Regions from separate parts of the Micromonospora sp. AMSO1212t genome, predicted to be linked through region 3. Evidence: riboswitches for the same ligand, from Rfam matches in the RefSeq annotation. Region 3 holds a riboswitch; each other region holds the start of a gene.
The links. Region 3 has a riboswitch for cyclic di-AMP ahead of F8279_RS06190 (hypothetical protein). Riboswitches for the same ligand answer to the same signal wherever they lie in the genome.
Positions count from the first base shown of each region.

Region 1: linked by a shared signal. The riboswitch ahead of F8279_RS22665 (NlpC/P60 family protein) and the one ahead of F8279_RS06190 (hypothetical protein) in region 3 are both predicted to bind cyclic di-AMP.
Region 2: linked by a shared signal. The riboswitch ahead of F8279_RS19470 (hypothetical protein) and the one ahead of F8279_RS06190 (hypothetical protein) in region 3 are both predicted to bind cyclic di-AMP.
Region 4: linked by a shared signal. The riboswitch ahead of F8279_RS02355 (C39 family peptidase) and the one ahead of F8279_RS06190 (hypothetical protein) in region 3 are both predicted to bind cyclic di-AMP.

Region 1 covers NZ_WBKS01000107.1:8,912-11,077, reverse strand. The annotation lists gene dcd (dCTP deaminase) at 1-35, shown strand, start outside; gene F8279_RS22665 (NlpC/P60 family protein) at 85-1,119, opposite strand; cyclic di-AMP (ydaO/yuaA leader) riboswitch at 1,133-1,267, opposite strand; gene F8279_RS22660 (N-acetylmuramoyl-L-alanine amidase) at 1,505-2,166, shown strand, end outside.
Region 2 covers NZ_WBKS01000079.1:12,572-14,737, forward strand. The annotation lists gene F8279_RS19465 (cation diffusion facilitator family transporter) at 1-785, shown strand, start outside; cyclic di-AMP (ydaO/yuaA leader) riboswitch at 929-1,059, shown strand; gene F8279_RS19470 (hypothetical protein) at 1,064-2,146, shown strand.
Region 3 covers NZ_WBKS01000013.1:50,993-53,158, forward strand. The annotation lists gene F8279_RS06185 (YibE/F family protein) at 1-974, shown strand, start outside; cyclic di-AMP (ydaO/yuaA leader) riboswitch at 1,129-1,260, shown strand; gene F8279_RS06190 (hypothetical protein) at 1,264-2,166, shown strand, end outside.
Region 4 covers NZ_WBKS01000004.1:109,693-111,858, reverse strand. The annotation lists gene F8279_RS02360 (hypothetical protein) at 1-595, shown strand, start outside; cyclic di-AMP (ydaO/yuaA leader) riboswitch at 905-1,047, shown strand; gene F8279_RS02355 (C39 family peptidase) at 1,241-2,092, shown strand.

The DNA.
Region 1 (2,166 bases), on a different contig from region 3:
CCTGGCAGAGCTGGCGCACCTGGCCGACCCGCTGACGCCGCGCCCGGGGCACCGCCGTCACCGGCGGAGCCCCGGACCACGACCTCAGCCGGGACGGCCGTAGCTGTTGATGTCGCCGTCGTCGACCCGCTTCATCGTGATGGGCTTGCCGGACTGGGAGGCGTGCACCACCCAGCCGTCGCCCACGTACATCGCCACGTGGTGCAGGTCGCTGTAGTAGAAGACCAGGTCACCGGCGCGCAGCTCGGCGCGGCTGACCCGCTTCGTCACGCCGTGCTGCTGGCGCGCGCTGTGCGGCAGCGAGACGCCGCCCTTGGCCCACGCGGCCATGGTGAGGCCCGAGCAGTCGAAGTGGTCCGGTCCGGCCGCGCCCCAGACGTAGATCTTGCCGATCTGGGCGCAGGCGAACTTGACCGCCGCCCCGGCCGGGCCGCCGGGGTAGCCGGCCGGGCACGGCGCCGGGCGCAGCGGGCCGCCGCCACCCTTGCCGTACACCTTGAGCCGCAGCTTCTCCAGCTTGGCGATCTCGGCGTCGATCTGCTTCTTCTTCGCCGCGAGCTGGGCCTCGGTACGCGCCAGACCGGCGATCATCTCGTCCAGCGGCTTCTTCTTCGCCGCCAGCTCGTCGCGCAGCGCGGCGACGGAGCGCACCTGCTCGTGCTGGCGGTGCGCGAAGCGGTCGAGCAGTTCCAGGCCGTTGACCAGATCGCCGGGTGAGCGGCTGCCGAGCAGCGCGTTGACTGTGGAGAGGTTGTCGCCCTTGTAGGCGTCGGCGGCGAGCCCGCCGACCTGGCCGAGCGCGGCGTCCACCCGGGCCTGGAGGGGTGCGATCTGCCGGCCGAGCGCGTCGGCCTGCTTGCGCCGCGCGGCGAGCTGCCCGCGTACGGCGTTGACCTGTTCGATGACCGGTTCGAGCTTGTTCCAGTCGCGGTCGATCTGGGCCTCGATCTCGGCGACCGAGGGTTCGGCGTGTGCCGCCGTGGTGCCGCCGGTCAGGACGACGGCGGTGCCGACCAGGGCGGCGAGGGCGGTGGTGAAGCGGGACCAGCGGGTACGCGGCACAGCCGTGGACCGGTCGACCGACCGGTTCGACGACGGCCGCTGGGCATGGAGTGCCACCGGGCGTCCGTACTCCTTCTTCCGTACCGCCTACCGGGTTAGCTGACGGATTCGGGCGGGAAGGGAGCCGCCCTACCGCATCGCTGCGGATTCACCCCAGGTACCTGGTTCCCCGGCTCGCCCGAAGGCGACTCGGCGGTGTCGGACCGTCACCGACCGGGTTGGACGGTGAGACGTGCGGCCGACGATTCACCAGAGTAGGGACCACCGTTATCGATCCGCAACTTCCAGCGCCGTGACACTCCGTACGCGATGAGGTGCCGCACCCGCGCGGAGGTGAAATTTTCTTTCAGGGCTGATTACCCACTGGAAAGGTATTGACCCTCACGGGTGTGCGGAGTGAGGGTGGAAACGCAGTGACCCCCATCCCTGTCCAGGAGGTTCGATGCACCTCTCCGCCCCGCCGTCTGGCAGACGGATACTGCTCGCCGCCGCCGTGGCCACGGCCACCGCGCTGGCGACGACCGGCCCGGTGACCGCCGCGCCGGACACGTCCGCGCCCGCGAGCGACCGGCAACAACAATACGCCGCCGCAGCAGCCGAGTACGGCGTACCGCAGAACGTGCTGCTCGGTGTCTCCTATCTGGAGTCCCGCTGGGACACGCACACCGGGCAGCCCAGCACCAGCGGCGGCTACGGCCCGATGCACCTGACCGACGCCGCGCACATCCTCGCCGTGCCGGGCAGCGCCCACGTCGACGAGGACGAGGACCCGCGCGGCGACGACGCCCGCCCGCTCAAGCTCGATCCGGCCACGGCCGCCGCACCGAAGCGGGAGACCCCGCTGCCGCCCGCCTCGCTCCAGACGCTCGACGCCGCCGCCGCGCTGACCGGGCTCGACGCGGGGACGCTGCGCACCGACCCGGCCGCGAACATCCGCGGTGGCGCGGCGCTGCTGGCGTCGTACCAGAAGGCTCTGGGTGGGCCGGTCGGTGCCGGCACCGACCCGGCGGCCTGGTACGCCGCGGTGGCCCAGTACTCCGGCGCGGACACCTCGGACGCGGCAGCGGCTTTCGCCGACGAGGTGTACGACCAGCTCGGCCAGGG
Region 2 (2,166 bases), on a different contig from region 3:
GCTCGCTGGCGCTGCTCTCCGACGCCGGGCACATGTTCACCGACGTCCTCGGCATCGGCATGGCCCTCGCGGCGATCACCGCCACCCGGCGCGCCGGCACCGACCCGCAGCGCACGTTCGGGCTCTACCGGCTGGAGGTGCTCGCCGCCCTCGCCAACGCCGTGCTGCTCGGCGCCGTCGCGATCTACGTCCTGGTCGAGGCGGTACGCCGCTTCGGCGAGCCGCCGGAGGTGCTGGCCGGCCCGATGCTCGTGGTGGCGGTGCTCGGCCTGCTCGCCAACATCGTGGCGTTCGCGCTGCTGCGCGCCGGGTCGAAGGAGAGCATCAACCTGCGCGGGGCGTACCTGGAGGTGCTCGGCGACCTGCTCGGCTCGCTCGGCGTGATCGCCGCCGCGCTGGTCATCACGGTGACCGACTGGTGGTGGGCGGACCCGCTCGTCGCCGTCGGCATCGGCCTGTTCATCCTGCCGCGCACCTGGCGGCTCGGCCGGGCCGCGCTGCGCATCCTGGTGCAGGCCGCGCCGGAACACCTCCAGGTGACCGCCGTGCACGACCGGCTGGCCGCCGTGCCCGGCGTGGCCGAGGTGCACGACCTGCACGTCTGGACGCTCACCTCCGGCATGGAGGTGGCCTCGGCGCACCTGACCACCGACCCGGGCGTGGACCCGGCCGGGGTCCTGGCCGCCGCGCGGGCGGCCCTGCACGAGGACTTCTCCATCGATCACGCCACGTTGCAGGTCGAACCCGGAGCGTCGGCCGGAGTGTGCGGACAGACCGAGTGGTGATTAGGACACACTTAAATCACTGTGGCTATTGTAGTCTTATGCCGGTTTTGCCCCGCCTAGTGGCACTACTCCACGGAGCCGTGCCCGGGCAGCGCCGGTAGTCTCGGTCGCGGCCGCACCCGCGGGCGCCACCGGCCCCGGTGGGGCGGCCGTCGCCTAATCGTCCGCAGGGACGAGCCGGGGAACCACGTACGTGGGGTGCATCCGCGTCAGCGGTAGGGATCTTCCGTCCCGAACCCGTCAGCTAACCCGGTCGGCGTTGACGGAAGGACGTGTGAATGCCCCCAGTGGCACCTGTACGACGGACGGCCGCCCGGTTGGCGGCCCTGCTCGTCGCGACGCTGACCCTCGGCGTCGCGACCGTTCCGGTCTCCCCCGCCTCGGCGGCGCCGGCGACCGGCCTGCTCGCCGCCGCGCCCGGCGACGACGAGGGCGGCACCCCCGAACTGCGCGCACAGCTCGACGCGGCCAGCAAGGGCTGGCTGGAGGCGAAGGCCGCGCTGAACCGGTCGGTGAGCCGCCAGAAGCAACTCAACGAACAACTCAAGACGGTCGGCGCCGAGCTGGCCGTCCGGGACGCCAAGGTCGGCGAGATCGCCGCTGTGGCGTACCGCAACGGCCGCCTGGGCACCGCCGGGGCGCTGCTCGGCAGCAGCAGCCCGGAGGGCTTCATGGACCGGGCCGCCGCGCTGGAGCAGGTCGCCGCGCACGAGGACCGTACGCTGCGCGACCTGATCACCACCCGGGACGAGGCCACCCGCACCCGCGCCCAGCTCGACGGCGAGATCCGCGAGCAGCGCAAGCAGGTGGCGGTGATGGGCAAGCGCAAGGAGCAGGCCGAGCGCGCCCTGGAGGTCGCCAACGACCGTGCCTCGCGCAGCAGCAGCAGCAGCAGCAGCGGCGGCAGCGTCCAGGGCACCTCCAGCAAGAACGCGAAGCCCGCGCCGCGCAACTCGGACGGCTCCTGGCCGTCGGAGTCGTGCAGCGTCAACGACCCGACCCCGGCGAACGGCTGCATCACGCCGCGCACGCTGCACGCGCTGCAACAGGCCAAGGCGGCGGGCTTCACCCGGTACGTCTCGTGCCACCGGCCCAGCGGCTCGGGTGAGCACCCGAAGGGGCGAGCCTGCGACTTCGCCGCGCAGAAGAGCGGCTTCGGCGGCGTGGCCACCGGCGGCGACCGGACGTACGGCAACAACCTGGCCGCGTACTTCGTGCGCAACGCCGACCCGCTCGCCGTGCTCTACGTGATCTGGTTCAAGCAGATCTGGCTGCCCAGCAGCGGGTGGAAGGCGTACAGCGGCGGCAACGGCGACCCGTCCAGCGACCACACCAACCACGTGCACCTGTCGGTGTACTGAGCGCGCCCTGAGGGCCGGCC
Region 3 (2,166 bases):
CGATCCCGGCCGGGCCGGGCGCGCCCCGGGTCGCGGTCGGCGACGAGGTCGTCCTGGTCGAGCTGACCGACCCCGCCGATCCGGCGGTGAAGTCCTACAACATCGCCGAACACCAGCGCGGTACGCCGCTGATCTGGCTGATGGTGCTCTTCGCCGCCGCGATCGTGGCGTTCGGCCGCTGGCGCGGGCTCGCCGCGCTCGGCGGCCTGGTGGCCAGCTTCGCCATCCTGCTCGGCTTCGTGCTGCCGGGCATCGGCGCCGGCCAGCCCCCGCTGCTGGTGGCGATCGTGGGCGCCGCGTTGATCATGTTCGTGGTGCTCTACCTGACCCACGGGATCACGGCGCAGACGTCGGTGGCGGTGCTCGGCACGCTCGGCAGCCTGGTGGTCACCGGCGTGCTCGGCCTGCTCGCCACGTCCGCCACCCACCTGACCGGATTCGGCAGCGAGGACGCCACCACGCTGTCCATGTTCCAGGGCGACGTGGACCTGCACGGCCTGCTGCTGGCCGGCATCATCATCGGCTCGCTGGGCGTGCTGGACGACGTCACAGTCACCCAGGCGGCCACCGTCACCGAACTGGCGCACGCCAACCCGGGGCTGTCCCGGCGGCAGCTCTACCGGGCGGCCACCCGGGTCGGCCGGGCCCACATCGCGTCCACCGTCAACACCATCGTGCTGGCGTACGCGGGTGCCTCGCTGCCGCTGCTGCTCCTACTGGTCGCGGACTCCCGCCCGGTGAGCGAGATCCTGACGAGCGAGTTCCTCGCCCAGGAGATCGTCCGCAGCGCGGTGGCCACGCTCGGCCTGATCGCCGCCGTACCGCTGACGACCGGACTGGCCGCGATCGTGACGACCGCCGGACGGCGCTCGCGCGGCGCGGAGCCGGCGGCGCCCGCGGCCCGACCGCCGGCCGGACGGGACGACGCGCTGGAGGCGCTCGGCGGCGGGAAGAGTACGGAGGCCGCATGGTGACACTCCGCAGCGTGACCATCGATTTCAAACGCGACGCTGGTCACGGTGCGCCACGGCGAAATCTCGCTATTGGTCGGCTTCCGGACGTAGATCCTCAGGAGTGCTGTCAGGTAACCTCGCTGCCGGTCACCGCCGAAGGCGCGCACCGGCGCCAGCGGTGCCGCCGCCCAATCGCCCGCGGGCGAGCCGGGGAACCAGGTACATGGGGTGAATCCGCAACAGCGGTAGGGGCCACTTCCGTCCCGAACCCGTCAGCTAACCCGGTCGGCGGCCGACGGAAGGGAACACTGTGACGGCACCCCTGCGCCGCTGGCTGACACCCGTGGTGGCCGTGCTGGCCTCGCTGGCCGTGCTGGCCGGGCCGACCCCGGCGACCGCGGCCCCCACCGCGGCGGCCCCCGGCACTCCCTCGGGACACGAGGAGGACGGCGAACCGCCACTCATCACCGAGGCGATCGACGCCGCCAACCGGAACTTCCTCCAGGCCAAGGCGAAGCTCGCCAAGTCGCAGGACCGCCAGCGGCGGCTGGCGGCCGAGGTGAAGACGGCACAGGCCGAACTCGAAGCGCTCAGCCCTCAGGTCAACCAGCTCGCCGCCCAGTCCTACCGGACCGGCCGGATGGGCGCCATGGCGATGCTGCTGGAGAGCAACTCGCCCGACTCGTTCGTCCGCCGGGTCAACGCCCTGGACGAGCTGAACCTCCTCAACGCGCAGCGCCTGGCCGCCATCAACGCGGTCAAGACCCGCGCCGAGCAGGCCAAGATCGCGCTCGACGCCGAGGTGCGCGAGCAGGAGAAGCAGAAGAACGCGATGGAGCGCGAGAAGGTGCAGGCCGAGCGCGCGCTGAAGCTCGTCGGCGGTCTCGGCTTCACCGGCGGCCTGGTCTCCGCCACCTCACCGGTCGCCAAGATCGCCCCCGGCCGCACCGCCGACGGCGGATGGAAGGCCGAGTCGTGCAGCGAGGACGACCCGACCACCTCGGGCTGCGTCACCCCGCGCACGCTGCACGCGTACAAGGAGGTCCGGCGCGCGGGCTTCAAGCGCTTCGTGGGCTGCTACCGGTCCGGCGGGCCGTGGGAGCACCCCAAGGGCAAGGCGTGCGACTGGTCGCTCCAGAACAGCGGCTTCGCGCCCTGGCACAACAACGACACCCGCCGGTACGGCAACGAGGTCGCCGCCTTCCTCATCCGC
Region 4 (2,166 bases), on a different contig from region 3:
CCGCGACGATCTGGTCCGCTACGCCGAGGAGGTGGCGGTGGCCGCCGCCGGGGCCGCCCAGACGGCCCGTCGCCGCCGGGAGCAGTGGATTGCCGCGCAGGACGAGGCGGACCGGGCCTGGACCGCGTACGACGAGGCGGACAGCGCCGCCCGCCGCCTGGCCGGCGCCGCCGCGCTGGGCGCCCCGCGCACCCCGCGCACCCCGGGCGAGTACGCGGCCCGGGAGCGCTGGCTGCACCACGCCGCCATGTCGGCGCACTGGCGGGGCGACCTGACCGCCCGTCAGCTCGCCGACGTGCTGGCGCACCGCAACGGGTGGGATCCGCGCCGGCACCCGGCCGAGCAGGAGATCGTGCTGGCCCGCACGGTCAGGGACGGGCGCCGGGCCGGATGGGAGCGCGCCGCCGCGCGGGAACGGACGGCCTGGCGGGACGCGGAACTGGCCGCCGAGGCCGCCCGGACGCTCGCCGCCGAGGCGTACGCGGCAACCATGGCCCTGCGGCCCGCTCTGCCGTACCGGAGTGCGACGACGAGCGCCCTGCCGGTGCCCGCTGCGGTCCGGAACGCGCGGTGGCGCCCGGCCCGGGTCGGCTGACACGCCTCGTCTCGACCGAATCGTTACCCGGAATATGGTGAGCCCGGTCACCCGGGTCACCGAATCGGGCGCGGGGCACAGAACGGGTCATCGAGTCGCGCAATTGCCGGTCGGCTGCTCGCCGTCTGTCCTGTTTCCGCCGTCGGGCGCCGTCGAAACTGCTTGTCCCATTGAGTGAAGTCAGTAACCGGGTGTTCCGAAATCTGTTACCGCGGATCACGTTTACGCAGGTGGGAGCGCTTGGCATGGGACATACCCACCGGTAGTGTCGGCGCGTCCGATGCGGTAATCGATCGCCGACGGCGACGCCGCACCGACCCGCCTAATCGAGTTCCACGAACCGGGGACCCATGAGCAACATCGGGGTGAATCCGCGAGCCTACGGCCCGCGGTAGGGCGTACTTCCCGCCCGAATCCGTCAGCTAACCCGGTCGGCGGCCACGGAAGGAGTTACCCCTCTTGCCCACCCCTCGATCGTCCCCCCGCCTCCACGGCACCGCGGTGCCCGCGCTCGCCTGACGCGCGACCGGCAACCGCCCCCTGGGCGCCCGGCATCACGGGCGTTCCCGATCCCCCGGCCATCCGGCCCCGCCAGCACGTGTGAGCTCCTCCGCGTGCCGGGCCGGCGTGTGCCGCTCACGCCCCGTGGAGGATTTCGTGAAGCACCACCTGAAGCGTCAGCTGCGACGGATCGTCACCGAACGCCCGTACCAGATCATCGCCGGATCGGCCGCCGCGCTCGTGCTGGCCGCCGGTGCCGGCACCGTCGCCGCCGCCGGTGACGACGCCCCGGTCCAGGAGAACACCGCGGCGGTCGCCGATCTCGGCGCCGCCCGCCTCGGCGAGCAGCCCGCCAGCCGCGGCGAGGCCCGTATCGCCGTGCCGCAGGCGTCGCCCAGCGCCTCCGCCGCGCCCAGCGCGTCGCCGAGCGCCTCCCCGTCGAAGAAGGCGGCCGACCCGGACACCACGGCGAAGGCCAAGCCGAAGCCGCCGTCGAGCAAGTCGCTCGACTACGACTACCAGGCGCAGATCAACTACTTCTACTGCGGTCCGGCTGCCGTGCGCAACGCGCTCAGCGCCGCCGGCATCGAGCGCAGCCAGGACGCGCTCGCCGGCCCTCTCGGCACCACCGAGATGGGCACCAACTCGGCCGAGGACACCACCCGGGTGCTCAACCAGCAGGTCAAGGGCAACCCGTACCGGACCCGCATGATTCCCGGCACTGCCACCCCGGCCCAGATGGACCGGCTCCAGGCCGACGTGGTCGAGGCGATCAACAACGGCCGTGGGGTCGTCGCGAACGTCGCCGGTACCGCCACCGACACCAACGGCGGCTGGCACTCGTTCCCGGGCGGCCACTACGTCGCGGTGGTCGGCTACAAGAACGACGGCCGGGCCGTACGCATCGCCGACTCGGCCGACCCGTCGCTGCCCTCGTACTGGGTCACCACGATCGACCTGGCACACTGGGTCTCCACGCGCGGCTACTCCGCCTGAGTCCCGCCCGCCCGCCCCGCTGATCTTGTAGTTGTGGCCCCGTTGCAACGGGCAATCCGGGCATCCCGCGGGCC